DNA from 2 places in the Labrys sp. Lb11 genome. Region 1 is predicted to be linked to the other one. Evidence: riboswitches for the same ligand, from Rfam matches in the RefSeq annotation. Region 1 holds a riboswitch; the other holds the start of a gene.
The links. A riboswitch is a leader RNA that binds a small molecule or an ion and turns the genes downstream of it on or off. The one in region 1 is predicted to bind cobalamin.
Positions count from the first base shown of each region.

Region 2: another riboswitch for cobalamin. It lies ahead of AC27L4_RS25895 (aromatic ring-hydroxylating oxygenase subunit alpha); the one in region 1 lies ahead of bluB (5,6-dimethylbenzimidazole synthase).

Region 1 is NZ_BAAJOT010000005.1:393,686-401,048, reverse strand. Features, by position in the region: gene AC27L4_RS20470 (glutathione S-transferase N-terminal domain-containing protein) at 1-338, opposite strand, end outside; gene AC27L4_RS20465 (agmatinase) at 554-1,465, opposite strand; gene gatB (Asp-tRNA(Asn)/Glu-tRNA(Gln) amidotransferase subunit GatB) at 1,478-2,950, opposite strand; gene bluB (5,6-dimethylbenzimidazole synthase) at 3,014-3,724, opposite strand; cobalamin riboswitch at 3,769-3,953, opposite strand; gene AC27L4_RS20450 (GNAT family N-acetyltransferase) at 4,137-4,694, shown strand; gene AC27L4_RS20445 (chorismate mutase) at 5,013-5,303, opposite strand; gene gatA (Asp-tRNA(Asn)/Glu-tRNA(Gln) amidotransferase subunit GatA) at 5,337-6,860, opposite strand; gene gatC (Asp-tRNA(Asn)/Glu-tRNA(Gln) amidotransferase subunit GatC) at 6,921-7,208, opposite strand.
Region 2 is NZ_BAAJOT010000007.1:176,143-183,505, forward strand. Features, by position in the region: gene cysW (sulfate ABC transporter permease subunit CysW) at 1-130, shown strand, start outside; gene AC27L4_RS25880 (sulfate/molybdate ABC transporter ATP-binding protein) at 142-1,263, shown strand; gene AC27L4_RS25885 (bile acid:sodium symporter family protein) at 1,472-2,488, shown strand; gene AC27L4_RS25890 (FAD-binding oxidoreductase) at 2,463-3,542, opposite strand; gene AC27L4_RS25895 (aromatic ring-hydroxylating oxygenase subunit alpha) at 3,565-4,812, opposite strand; cobalamin riboswitch at 4,924-5,127, opposite strand; gene tolB (Tol-Pal system beta propeller repeat protein TolB) at 5,239-6,567, opposite strand; gene AC27L4_RS25905 (hypothetical protein) at 6,613-7,014, opposite strand; gene AC27L4_RS25910 (hypothetical protein) at 7,014-7,363, opposite strand, start outside.

The DNA of each region.
Region 1 (7,363 bases):
CCAAGGCCGCCCATCTGCCAGAACAGCCATTGCTCGACCTCGACGCGCGCACGCTCTTCGGCGGGATAGAAGCGGCCGGTCTTGCGGCCGAGATATTGCAGGATCGCGCCGGACTCGAACACCGAGATCGGCCGGCCGTCCGGACCGTCGTGATCGACGATCGCCGGCATGCGGTTGTTGGGCGAGATGGCCAGGAAGCCGGGCTTGAACTGGTCGCCCGTGCCGATGTTCACGGGAATGACGGTGTAGGGCAGACCGGCCTCCTCCAGGAAGATCGTGACCTTGTGACCGTTGGGGGTGGGCCAGAAATAGACGTCGATCGGCGTGGTGCTGGCCATGGCGGCGCTCCGGTTGCTCGGTACCTGGGCAGATATGGGCAGGCGCGGGACCGCGCAACGGCAAAGATCGACAATTGTCGAATGACGGATCCGGCCAGGCCTCGCCCCGCCGCCGGCAGGTCGCGGCGGCGACCTCGGCCGGACGCGGCTCGGATGCCGGCTTGCCGTCACCGGAGCCGCGGAAGCCGCCGCCGGTCGGACCGGGACGCTCTGCCTCAGTTTTGCCGGACGACGGCGCCGATCGCATTGACGACGAGGCGCGCGGCCGTGAGGGCCGACAGGCCGTCGACGTCCGCGGGAGGATAGAGCTCGACGAGGTCGAAACCGGCGATCCGCGCGCGCCTGCCGAGGCCTGCGATCAGGTCGATCGCCTGCGTGTAGCCGAGGCCGCCCGGCGTCCGGGCCGCGACGCCCGGCATGATGCCCGGATCGAGGCCGTCGCAATCCAGGGTGACGACGACCTTCGCGCCCTCCGGAACATGCCGGAGCGCGGCCTCGACGCCGTGCGCGTGGACCTCGCGGGCCGTCACGAAACGGCTGCCGCGACGCCGGGCCGCCTCGATCTCGGCCGGCCGCGCACTGCCGACCCCGCGCATGCCGACCTGCACGATGCCGGCGACATGCCCCATCTCGCTGGCGCGGCGCATCGGGCTGGAATAGCCGTGGCGTTCGCCATGCAGTTCGTCGCGCCAGTCGATATGGGCATCGATCTGCAGGATCCAGATCGGCCCGTGGTCGGCAAAGCCGGCGAGGAAGGGGATCGGAACGGAATCATCGCCACCGAGCAGGATCGGCACGGCGCCCGATGCCAGCACGTCCCGCGTCTTCTCCTCGATCCCGGCTCGATTCCCTGCATTGTCATGCATCACGGTCGGAATATTGCCGACATCGACGCATGAAGGCGGCTTGCCGTCGAACAGGGGACCGTCGAGATCGAAGTCCCAATGCTCGACGAGGCCCGCGTCGACCTGGCTGGCGGCACGGATGGCGTCGGGCGCGAGGGCATAGCCGCTGCTGTCCCTGGCGGGATAGGTGCTGCCGTGGCCGGCCCCGAAGAGCACGATCCGGGGTGCGCGCCCGCCGTCGAGGCGGGCGGGAAACCCCAGGAAGGTGAGGGCAAGGGTCATTGGGAAGGCGGCTCAGATGCCGAGCTTGCTCTTCAGCAGGTCGTTGACGGCCCCCGGCGCCGCCTTGCCGCCCGTCTGCTTCATGACCTGGCCGACGAACCAGCCGAGCATGGTGGGCTTCGCCTTCACCTGCTCGACCTTGTCGGGGTTGGCGGCGATCACCGCATCGACCGCCGCCTCGATCGCGCCGGTGTCGGTGACCTGCTTCATGCCGCGAGCCTCGACCAGGGTGCGCGGGTCGCCGCCCTCGCTCCAGACGATCTCGAACAGGTCCTTGGCGATCTTGCCGGAGATCGTGCCTTCGCCGATCAGGTCGACGATGCCGCCGAGCTGCGCCGCCGAGACCGGCGAAGAGGCGATGTCCTTGCCTTCCTTGTTCAGACGGCCGAACAGCTCGTTGATCACCCAGTTGGCCGCCGCCTTGCCGTCGCGGCCCCTGGCCACGGCTTCGAAGAAGTCAGCCGATTCGCGCTCGGCCACCAGCACGCCGGCGTCATAGGGCGACAGGCCGTAATCGGCGATGAAGCGCGCCTTCTTGGCATCCGGAAGTTCGGGCAGGTCCTTGGCCAGCGCGTCGACATAGGCCTGGTCGAACTCGAGCGGCAACAGGTCGGGGTCGGGGAAGTAGCGATAGTCGTGCGCTTCCTCCTTCGAACGCATGGAGCGCGTCTCGCCCTTGCCGGGATCGTAGAGGCGCGTCTCCTGCTCGATGACGCCGCCATCCTCGAGGATGGCGATCTGGCGGCGCGCCTCGGTCTCGATCGCCTGGCCGATGAAGCGGATCGAGTTGACGTTCTTGATCTCGCAGCGCGTGCCGAAGGGCTCGCCCGGCCGGCGCACGGAGACGTTGACGTCGGCGCGCAGGTTGCCCTTGTCCATGTCGCCGTCGCAGGTGCCGAGATAGCGCAGGATGGTGCGCAGCTTGGTCACATAGGCGCGCGCCTGGTCGGACGAGCGCAGGTCCGGCTTGGAGACGATCTCCATCAGCGCCACGCCCGAACGGTTCAGGTCGACGAAGGACATCGAGGGGTGCTGGTCGTGCAGCGACTTGCCGGCGTCCTGCTCCAGGTGCAGACGCTCGATGCCGACCGTCAGCGTCTCGCCCGTCTCCGGCACCTCGACGACAATGGTGCCCTCGCCGACGATCGGCTGCTTGTACTGGCTGATCTGGTAGCCCTGCGGCAGATCCGGGTAGAAGTAGTTCTTCCGGTCGAACACCGACCTGTGGTTGATCTGCGCCTTGAGGCCGAGGCCGGTGCGGATCGCCTGGCGCACGCATTCCTCGTTGATCACCGGCAGCATGCCGGGCATGGCAGCGTCGACCAGCGAGACATGGCTGTTGGGCTCGGCGCCGAAACCGGTGGAGGCGCCCGAAAACAGCTTCGCCTCGGAGGTGACCTGGGCGTGGACCTCCAGGCCGATGACCAGTTCCCAGTCGCCGGTGGCGCCCTTGATGATCTTCTTGGGGTCGACGGCGGCGGTCATGGCGGGGCTCCGGACGGCGGGATCGAATGCTGGGCTTCCGAATAGAGGGTCGTGGGCTGCCTATCAAGTTTCAGCCGCCGGCGCCTGCCCCCAGCCGTCCTCGAACACCAGCTCATCGAGCGGCAGCCGCCGGGCCCAGCGCTTCGCCTCCAGCTCCGGCCGCTCGTAGAGCCGGTCGACATAGCCGACGCAGAGATAGGCGACGATGACGATGCCGGCGGGGATGCGCAGGATCGCCCGCATCCGCGCCTCCTCGAAGATCGAGACCCAGCCGACGCCGATGCCCTCGGCCCGGGCCGCCAGCCAGAGGTTCTGCACGGCGCAGGCGGTGGAATGGAGATCCATGTCGCGATTGTGGGTGCGGCCGAGCACCGCCGGCCCGCCGCGGGAGCGGTCGCAGGTGACGCAGATGTTGAGCGGCGCGGCCCGGATGCCTTCCAGCTTCAGCGAGCGGTAGAGCGCCGCGCGCTCGCCGGTGAACAGCGAGGCGGCCTCGGCGTTGGCCGCCTCGAACGCCCGGCGCACCTCCTCCTTCACCGCTTCCGAGCGGATGAGCAGGAAGTTCCACGGCTGCATCAGGCCGACCGACGGCGCATGATGCGCCGCCTCCAGCAGCCGCCGGACGACGTCGCCGGGGATCGGCCGCGGCAGGAACGGGCCGCGCACGTCGCGGCGCGTCTCGATCGCCCGATAGAGCGCGGCGCGCTCGCCTTCGCTGAACGGACCGGCCGCGACGAGACCGGCGTCGATCGGATCGGAAACAGGTTCGGGCATCGGTCTCCCCACCATGCCGGATCGCCCGTTCCGCCGTCCGTGCGGAAAGAGCTTGCCGTCTGGCCGGTCTTCCGACTCCGGATCCTCCCGTTCCGGCGCCTTCCCGGCCCTGCGGCCAGTGGCGTCATCCTGCCGGAACAGTCCCCGTCACGGCGTTGGGCACGTCGCGGATTGGCACCGCGTTCCCGATTCTCCCGCATGCGCGGGCACCAGACGCAGCAGCGATAGCGCAGGTGCAGCCCCGCCGGCAAGGCGCCGCTTGCGATCCGCCCGCCAGCCGGCATTGTGGGGGCAAGCAGCCTGTCGTGGCTTTCGCCACGCTTGATTTGCATTTTTCAATGCAGAATCAAGGCTGCGCAGACTCACACGTGCAAGCAGGTCCGCGAGAACCTGCCTTGCCTGGATGCCCCCGATGCCCCCACACCCCGACCGCCCCGATCGCATCCCCACGCTCGCCACCGAGCGCCTGACCCTGCGCGGCCACGGCATCGGCGACTTCGACGCCATGGCCGCGCTGTGGGCGGATCCGGAGGTCACGCGCCACATCGGCGGCCGTCCTCTGACCCGGGAAGAGGCCTGGGGACGCCTCCTGCGCTATGCCGGACTGTGGTCCTTGCTCGGCTACGGCTACTGGGCCATCGTCGAGACGGCATCCGGCCGCTTCGTCGGCGAGGCCGGGTTCGCCGATTTCCGGCGGGAGATCGAGCCGCCGCTCGACGGCATCCCCGAAGCGGGCTGGATCCTGGCGTCCTGGGCCCAGGGCCGGGGGTTCGGGACCGAGGCCCTGCACGCGATGCTGGCCTGGGGCGAGGCGTATTTCGGGCCGGTGCGCAGCGCCTGCCTGATCGCCCCGGAGAACCTGCGCTCGATCCGCCTGGCGCGGCGGTGCGGCTATCGGGTGGCCTCGCCGGCCGCCTACAAGGGCCAGTCCCTGCTCCTGCTCCGGCACGAAGCCGGCGCCCAGATGTGATGCTGCTGTGCAACAGGCCGTGCGCGACCTTGGATGCGGCGCGATGCCCCCCTTGCGATTCGAGAGAATCGCCGGCACGTTCGAGGCGTCGTCAACCAGCGAAAGGAGGTGATCCAGTGTCTCATCGGTGTGAAGTCCGGTCCTCGGCGCTCTGGATCCTCACTCTGCGCGAGGTCCGCGGCGCCTGACGCCGGTTGGCCGTCAAGGCCGGACCAGACCCGAATTTTCAAGCAAGCCCAGAGGCGGAACGCACGGCGTTTCGCCTCTGTTGCGTTCCGGGGGCCGGGCAAGCCGCCCCGATGGCAGCCGGTGGCGGCCCTATTCGCCGAGATGCTCGGCCTCGTAGCGGCAGATCCAGTCGATCAGATTGCGCCACACGGCTTCGGCCAGATCCGGCGGCAGCCCCCGGGCCTGCGCCAGGCCGCGGACATGGGCGACCACGTCCTCCACCCGATCGGGAATGAGCGCCGGCAGGTTCTCGCGCGCCTTCACGGCGATGACCCGCTCGACGATGCCCATGCGCTCGGCCAGCAGGGCGACCAGGCCGCCATCGATCCGGTCGATCTCCCGGCGCAGATCCGCCAGCGTATCGGCGCGCTCAGCCGCCACGGCGGCGCGCCCTGCCCTGCCGGAGGGCGCCCATCACGCCCACCACGCCTTCGGCCGCGGCAGCGGCCCTGCCGCCTGCTCGATCACCTCGCCGAGGGCGAACAGGGTCTCCTCGTCGAAGGCCCGGCCGATCAGCTGCAGGCCGAGCGGCAGGCCGTCGGCCGACAGGCCCGCGGGCACGGCCAGGCCGGGCAGGCCGGCCATGTTCACGGTCACGGTGAAGACGTCGTTGAGGTACATCTCCACCGGATCGGCATCGGCCTTCTCGCCGATGCCGAAGGCGGCGGAGGGCGTCGCCGGGGTCAGGATCGCATCGACGCCGGCGGCATAGGCCTGCTCGAAATCGCGCTTGATCAGCGTCCGCACCTTCTGCGCCCGGACATAGTAGGCGTCGTAGTAGCCGGCCGAAAGCACATAGGTGCCGATCATCACCCTGCGCTTGACCTCGGCGCCGAAGCCGGCGGCGCGGGTGTTCTCGTACATCTCGACGATGTCGCGGCCGGGCACGCGCAGGCCGTAGCGCACGCCGTCATAGCGGGCGAGGTTGGACGAGGCTTCCGCCGGGGCGACGATGTAGTAGGCCGGCAGGGCGTATTTCGTGTGCGGCAGCGAGATCTCGCGGATGGTGGCGCCGGCGGCCCTGAGCCAGTCGACGCCGCGCTGCCACAGCGCGCCGATCTCGGCCGGCAGGCCGTCGATGCGGTATTCCTTCGGGATGCCGATGACCATGCCCTTGACCGAGCGGCCGACCGAGGCCTCGTAGTCCGGCACCGGCACGTCGACCGAGGTGGTGTCCTTGGCGTCGGGCCCGGCCATGGACCGCAGCAGGACGGCACAGTCGCGCACCGTGCGGGCGAAGGGGCCGGCCTGGTCGAGCGAGGAGGCGAAGGCGACGACGCCCCAGCGCGAGCAGCGGCCATAGGTCGGCTTGATGCCGGTGATGCCGGTGAAGGCGGCTGGCTGGCGGATTGAGCCGCCGGTATCGGTACCGGTCGCGCCGGCGCAGAGCCCGGCCGCCACCGCCGCGGCCGAGCCGCCGGAGGAACCGCCCGGCACCAGGAAGCCCCGGGTCTCCCCCTTGCCGAGCTTCGCCCTGGCCTGGGCGCCGTCCCAGTTCGGCGGCAGCCAGGGCGAGACCACGGGACCGAAGGCCGAGGTTTCGTTCGACGAGCCCATGGCGAACTCGTCATTGTTGATCTTGCCGAGCATCACCGCGCCGTCGCGCCAGAGCTGGCTGGTGACGGTGGATTCGTAGGGCGGCTTGAAGTCGCCGAGGATGCGCGAGCAGGCGGTGGTGCGCACGCCCTTCGTCGCGAACAGGTCCTTGATGCCGAGCGGCACGCCCTCGAGCGGGCCGCCCTCCCCTCTGGCCAGGCGCTCGTCGGCCGCCGCGGCCATGGCCAGCGCCTCGTCGGGGGTCTCGAGCACGTAGGCATTGAGGCCACGCGCCTTCTCCATGGCGGAGAGATAGGCGCCGGTCGCCTCCACCGAGGTGAAGCTGCGGGCCTTCAGCCCGTCGCGGATGCCGGAGAGGGTGAGGTCGGTGATGTCGGTCACGTTGAAATTCCGGAATGGGCGTCGCAGCGCACGTGGGTGATCGGGCGGGCGGAGCCGCGCCTATTCCACCACCTTGGGCACGAGAAAATAATCATCCTCGCTGGCCGGCGCGTTCAGCACGATCTCGTCGGCGATCTCGCCGTCGTTCACCACGTCCTGCCGCTTCTTCATCACCATCGGCGTCACCGAGGTCATCGGCTCGACGCCGGAGACGTCGACCTCGTCGAGCTGGGCGACGAAGTCGAGAATGGCGTTGAGCTCGCCCTGCAGGTGGGGAACGTCCTCCTCGGGGACGGCGATGCGCGCGAGATGCGCGATTCGCCTCACCGTCTTGGCGTCGACAGACATGAAGACCCTCGATTGGCACGGAATATGGGCTGGGCGCGGTCTATCACGCGGATCTTTCGCAAGGCAACCGGCGCGAGGATGCAGGACCGGGCTCCGTCGCTGCTCGGACGACGTGGGCAGGCGCCGATGGCAGACAAGGCTCCGCCCCCTCAAGC
Region 2 (7,363 bases), on a different contig from region 1:
GGGCAATGATTCCGTCGGCGCGTTCACCGTCGCCTCCCTGCTCGCCCTGCTCGCCCTGGTCACGCTGGTCCTCAAAACCGTCCTCGAATGGCGCTATGGTGACGAGCTGGCCCGCGGCTCCAAACATTGAAGGAGTGCGTCATGGACATCCGCATCCAGGGGATCGCCAAGACCTACGGCCAGTCGCCGGCCCTGCACGGCGTCGACCTCGATATCCGCTCGGGCGAGCTGATCGGCCTGCTCGGCCCGTCCGGCTCGGGCAAGACGACGCTGCTGCGCATCATCGCCGGCCTGGAGAACCCGACCGGCGGCAAGATCTTCTTCGGCAACGACGACGCCTCCACCCGCACCGTGCAGGAGCGCCAGGTCGGCTTCGTCTTCCAGCACTACGCGCTGTTCCGCCACATGACGGTGGCCGACAACGTCGCCTACGGGCTGACCGTGCGGCCGCGCCGCCTGCGCCCGTCCGCTGCCGAGATCGCCCGGCGCGTCGGCGAGCTCCTGGAGCTGGTCCAGCTCGGCAGCTTCGGCCAGCGCTTCCCCGGCCAGCTCTCGGGCGGCCAGCGCCAGCGCGTCGCCCTGGCCCGGGCGCTGGCCGTGGAGCCCAGGGTGCTGCTGCTCGACGAGCCCTTCGGCGCGCTCGATGCCAAGGTGCGCAAGGATCTGCGCCGCTGGCTGCGCGAAATCCACGACAAGACCGGCCACACCACCGTCTTCGTCACCCATGACCAGGACGAGGCGCTGGAGCTGTCCGACCGCATCGCCATCCTCGACAAGGGCCGCATCGACCAGCTCGGCGTGCCCGACGACATCTATGACCATCCGGCCACGCCCTTCGTCTTCGGCTTCATCGGCGAGTCCAGCCGCATTCCGGCGGCGATCGCCGGCGGCCGCGTCACGGTCGACGGCACCGCCCTGGCGTTCGACGCCTCGGGCCTGCCCGATGGCCCGGCGACGCTGTTCGTCCGTCCGCACGACGTCTTCCTGGCCGAGGCCGGGCACGGCATCGTCAACGGCCTGGCGCTGGCCCAGCGCCGCGCCGGCGCCACACGCCGCATCGAGGTGGCGCTCGGCGCCCAGCGCACGGTGATCGAGGCGGATTTGCCGGCCGCCCGCCTCAGCGAGATCGGCAAGCCGATCGGCCTGCGCTTCCTTGGCGGCAGCGTCTTCACCGCTTCCGGCGAAGCGCGGCACTTCCGCGCCACGGCCGGCGGCGACACCGCCGGCCTCCTGCGTCCGCACGCCTTCGGCCTCGCCGGCTAAAGCGCTTTGCGATTTGACGGAATCGCGTCAAGCCGCAAATACGTCTCGAAACAAAGAGTTAGAGCAAAGCGCGTTTCCACCGAAACGCGCTTTGCTCCAGGGCACGTGGACGGGGCGGAGAGAGGGACGGCGCGCCCGGACCGGCCTTCCCTCCGCCCGCCCAACCCATTAGGGTTCGGCGGGCCCGTCCCGTCCCCGCAGGTTTGCCTTGTTCTCCCGTCTCCGGCTCGATCCCTTCACCGTCGCCATCGTCGGCGCCGTGCTGCTCGCCAGCCTGCTGCCCGTCCAGGGCCGGGCCGCCCACGCCTTCGGCATCGCCACCGACCTTGCGATCGCGCTGCTGTTCTTCCTGCACGGCGCCCGGCTGTCGCGCGACACGGTGATCGCCGGCGCCACGCATTGGCGGCTGCACCTGACGATCCTGGCCTGCACCTACGGCCTGTTCCCGGTGCTCGGCCTCCTGATCAACTGGACCCTGCCGGGGCTGCTCACGCCGGCGCTGACCGCCGGCATCCTCTACCTCTGCCTGCTGCCCTCGACCGTGCAGTCCTCCATCGCCTTCACCTCGATGGCGCACGGCAACGTGCCGGCCGCGGTCTGCGCCGCCTCGCTCTCCAACATCCTCGGCATCTTCCTGACGCCGGCCCTGGTCGGCCTCCTGTTCCACACCCAGGGTGTCGGCTTCTCCTCCGACGTGCTGCTGACCATCCTGGCCCAGTTGCTGCTGCCCTTCGTGCTCGGTCAGCTCGTGCAGCCGCTGGTCGGAGACTTCGTCCGCCGCCACCGCAAGGTGCTGAGCCTGGTCGACCGCGGCTCGATCCTGATGGTGGTCTATCTCGCCTTCAGCGAAGCGGTGGCGACCGGCCTCTGGCACCAGTTCTCGCTCGCCGCGCTCGGCGGCATGGCTCTCGTCGACGCCGCGCTGCTGGCCGCCGTGCTCGGCCTCACCACCTGGGGCAGCCGCCGCCTCGGCTTCTCGCGCGAGGACGAGATCGCCATCGTCTTCTGCGGCTCGAAGAAGAGCCTGGCCAGCGGCGTGCCCATGGCCAACGTCATCTTCGCCGGCCAGAACATCGGCGCCATCGTGCTGCCGCTGATGCTGTTCCACCAGATCCAGCTGATGGCCTGCGCCTGGCTCGCCCAGCGCTATGCCGGCGAGCACGCCAGGCGCGAGGCGACGCGGCAGGAGGGCGCCGCCGTCACGCCTCGACCTCCAGCGCCGTGAGCGGCCGCGAGCAGCAGGCCAGGATGTAGCCCTCGGCGATGTCGTCGTCGAGGATGCCGCCATTGTGGGCCATCTCGACCTCGCCCGCGATCTTCCTCACCCGGCAGGTGCCGCACAGGCCGGACTCGCAGGCGGCGGGAATGCGCACGCCATTGGCGCGGGCCGCCTGCAGCACCGTCTGCCCGGTGCCGCAGCGGGCCTCCACGCCCGACCCGGCAAAGTGGACCGCCAGGGTCTCGCCGGCCGCCGGCTGCGGCGCTTCGGCAGGGGCGGGCTCGGCCGCGGGCGTACCGAAGCTCTCCTGGTGGTAGGCGGCCATGTCGAGGCCGGCCGCCTCGAGCATGCCGCGCACGGCCCGCATGAACGGGTCCGGCCCGCAGCAGAACACCGTGCGCTCGCAGAAGTCCGGCGACAGCAGCGGCAGCCGGGCCGCGTCGATGCGTCCGACATGGCCGGCCCAGCCCTCTCCGCCCGACCGTTCCTCGACCAGGAAGGCCAGGGCGAGGCCCGGCATGCGGCCGCCGAGCCACTCCAGCTCGCGCCGGAAGATGATCTCCTCCGGCCGTCGGGCGCAATTGACGAAGGCGACGTCCGCCTCCGGCGCGCAGTCGCTCAGCCAGCGCAGCATCGACATCATCGGCGTGACGCCGGAGCCGGCGGAGATGAACAGGTACTTTCCCGCCGGGCGGCCCTGGTGGGTGAAGTCGCCCGCCGGCCCGAAGGCCCGCAGGCGCGCGCCCGGCCGGAGATTGTCGAACATCCAGCGGGTACCGATGCTGCCAGGCTGGGCCTTGACGGTGACGGCGATCGAGAAGGGCCGCGACGGCGAGGACGACAGCGTGTAGGTGCGCATCAGCGGCCCCTCGGCGGTGGGCAGTTCCAGCGTGATGAACTGCCCCGGCTTGTAGCGGAACCAGGTTCGCGCATCCGAGCGGAAGGTGAAGGTCTTCACCGCCGGCGCCTCGTCGGCGACACCGATCACCTCCAGCGCCTGCAGCCGGTCGTTCCACGGCGCCATCTCGTCGAGAGGGCGCAGGAGATGCATGTCGGTCATCGCGTTCACCGCCATCCCCTTCTCACGCGACGCTGCGCAGAGCGGGCTTGCCGCCCTCGGCGAGGCGCGGCTCCATGAAGCGCGCATACCAGTCGACGAACTGGATGACGCCGCCCTCGTGCAGCTCCGAATAGGGACCGGGCTCGTAGGCCGGCGAGCGGATGCCGAACGCGTTCTCCTCGACGATCCGGCGATCCTCGTCATTGGTCTCGGTCCAGACGTGGATCAGCTCCTGCAGATCGTAGTCGACGCCCTCGACCGCGTCCTTGTGCACCAGCCACTTGGTGGTGACCGCCGTCTCGGTGGCGCTGAGCGGCAGCACCCGGAAGGTCACGGCATGGTCGCCCAGCACATGGTTCCAGGTAGTCGGGTAGTGATAGAGCATCAGCGTGCCGATGCGGTCCTCCCGCACCCCGTCGATGAGGCGGCGGCGCACGGCCGGGCGGCCGGTGGCGGTGTAGCTGACCGCGTCGCGCAGCAGCGGCGCCCGCGTGGCGCGGTACTGGCCGGCCGGATCGATGCTGAAGCGCGAGGGCAGCCCGGCCTCCTCGCACCGGCGCCAGTGCTCCAGCATCTCCGGATCGCTCTCGGCGCCGCTGACGCCGGTCACCGCCGGTGTCTCCGGGAAGGTCTTGCACAGCTCGGGATGATTGGCCGCGCAATGATAGCACTCGCGGTTGTTCTCCCAGACCAGCTTCCAGTTGCCCTTCTCGACGATCGTGCTCTCATGCGCGACCTTGGCATCGGCCAGGGCGTGCGGCGCGAAATAGGGCTCCATCAGCGTGCGGAACGGCGCGAAGTCCATCGGCTCGCGGGCGAGGCAGATGAAGATGTAGCCGCCGACATTCTCGCAGGCCACGGGCTTGAGGCCGAACTCGCCCTTGTCGAAGCCCTCGGCCATCTGCCGGGCGAACAGGAGCTTGCCGTCGAGGTCGTAGGTCCATTGGTGATAGGGGCAGACCAGCCGGGCCGAGGTGCCGCGGGTGCCGGTGCACACGCGGCTGCCGCGGTGGCGGCAGGAATTGTGGAAGGCGCGGATCCGCCGCTCGCGGTCGCGGACCACCACGACGGGATAGTCGCCGACCTGCACGGTGAAATAGCTGCCGGGGCGGGCGACCTCGCAGTCATGGCCGACGAACAGCCAGTCGCGGTACCAGATCAGCTCCATGTCGAGCTTGTGGAACTCGGGGTCGATATAGAAAGGCTGCTCCAGGCTGAACCCATCCCGCCGCTGGCGGATCAGCCTGAGCATCTCGTGGCGCGTATCCATGTCCTGTCCTCGCAAGGGACCGAGCACGGCGGTGGCGGAGACACGAAATGCCGCCGGGCGCAGAGCCTGCCCGGCGCATGCTTGCCCCCTGACCGCCCACCGCGATCAGTCGAGTATCTCGGGTTCAAGGCTGGTTTCCGGGCTCCGAAGCGGTCCTGACGGACTGTCCCGACACCTTCCCGGGCCCATGGCCCAGTGGTCGTCGTCGGGACGCAACGCTTCGCTACCGTTGCGGGGGCAGCGCCGGCATCACACCGGCTTCCCAATTATCCCGCCGGCGCATTGCCGGCGGGCACCTTGAACGCGGCGATGTAACCACGAACGCCCTGCGCCCGTCGATGCGAAAGCGACGCTTTGCAGTGGCAAACGCGACCTCCGGCGGGCCGCGGACGCGCCGCCGCGGCGGCGCCGGGACGTCTCGCGCGCCTACCGCGTCAGCAGCGGCGACCAGGCCGGGTCGGAGCCGAAGCCCGGCGTCGGCACCCGCTGCTCGGGGAAGCCCATGATCGAGACCTGCCATAGCTGCGGCCCCTGGCCGAGGTCGCGGAAGAACATGAGGTAGAGGCCGTTCGGGGCCCAGGTCGGCCCCTCATTGTGGTAGCCCTCGGTGAGGACGCGCTCGCCGCGGCCGTCCGGCTTCATCACGCCGATGGCGAACTTGCCGGCGGCCTGCCGGGTGAAGGCGATCAGGTCGCCGCGCGGCGACCACACCGGGGTGGAATAGCGCCCTGCGCCGTAGGATATGCGCTGGGGATTCGAGCCGTCGGCGCCCATCACATAGATCTGCTGGTTGCCGCCGCGGTCGGACTCGAACACGATCTGCGAGCCGTCCGGCGAATAGCTCGGCGCGGTGTCGATGGAGGAATCGCTGGTCAGCTGCTGCACGGCGCGCGACTGCAGGTCCATCACCTGGATATTGGCCGTGCCGTTGTTCTCCAGGCTCATGATCACCCGCCGGCCGTCCGGCGAGAAGCGCGGCGAGAAGGTCATGCCGGGGAAGTTGCCGACCATCTCGCGCTGGCCGGTCTCCAGGTTGAGCAGGTAGACGCGCGGGTCGGCCTGCCCGAAGGACATGTAGGTCACTTCCTGGCTGGTGGGCGAGAAGCGCGGCGTCAGCACCAGGTCGTCGCCGCGGGTGAGGTAGCGCACATTGGCGCCGTCCTGGTCCATGATGGCGAGGCGCTTGCGCCGGGCCTCCTTGGAGCCGGTCTCGTCGACATAGACGATGCGCGTGTCGAAGCAGCCCTGCTCGCCGGTCATCGCCTTGAAGACGGCGTCGGAGATGATGTGGGCGATGCGCCGCCAGTCGCCGGGATTGCCGAAATATTGCTGCCCCTCGACCTGCTTGCCGGCGACGATGTCCCACAGCCGGAACTGCGCCCTGAGCCGGCCGTCGCCCTCCTTCGACACCCGGCCGGCGACCAGGGCCTGGGCATTGATCACCCGCCAGTCCTGGAAGCGCGGCGGCGAGTCCGGATTGGTGATCTGCTCGATGAACGCCTTCCGGTCCACCGGCTGGAACAGGCCGGAGCGCCGCAGATTGTTGGTGATCACGCCGGAAATGTCCGTGCCCGACTTGTCGGCCGCGATGAAGTCGGTGACCGCGATCGGGATCGGCTGGACGCTGCCGCCGGTGATGTCGACATGCAGGCGCCCGCTCTCCTGGGCCCGGGCGCGTGGGCCGAGGCCGAGGGCGGCGGTGGCGGCAAGGCCGGCGAGGACGGTGCGGCGGGTGGGGATCAGCAAGGTGGTCATCGGCTCGGGCTCGGGTGGCTGTCGCGGGCTGCCATCAGCCGCTCATCAGGTGGCGAATTCCAATTCGATCTCTTCCCGGGATTCGGAGAGATCGGGCGGAAGCTTGAGCGGGCGCTCGGGGGTGACGCAGCGCTGCACGGCGCGCAGGGCCGCGGCGGCGCTCGTGGCGCCGACCGGATATTCGAGGGCTCGAGGCTTCTCCGCCGGCGTGCGGTCCCGGTTCAGCCTCGCGCCGACGACGACGGCAAGCCGGGTGCTGCGCCCCGACGGTGCCTCGGGCGTCCGGCAAGGCGCGACATGCCGGCGGATCGCCGCGGCCGGGCTGGCGCGATCGGCCGTCCCGACCTTCGGGGCCTCGCCCGTCCGGCAGGCCGATGTGGCGGCCGCCGCGCCGACGAAAGCCGGCGCGTCATGCGCTCCTGCCGGACTGCCTCCGACTCCGGCCATCAGCCACCCGCCTCCATCTCGGCCGGATTGAAGTTGATCTCGAGGTTCTTCCAGCCCTCGTAGAGATTGGCCGGAAGCCTGAGCGGCTTGGAGTCGGTGACGCAGCGCTGGATGGCGCGGATCGCCGCCCCGGCGACCGCGGCGCCCGAGCCGCCAGCCTGCGGATATTTGAGGACCGACGGCGCGGCCGACAGGGTCCCGTCCGGATTGAGATTGACCTCGATCAGCACGGAAAGCTTGGACGGATCGGCGGCGAAGGTCGGCGAGCTCCAGCACGGCGCGACCTGCTGCCTGATCGAGCCGACCAGCGCGTTGCGCTCCGACAGCGACAGCTTGACCGCGGCGCCGC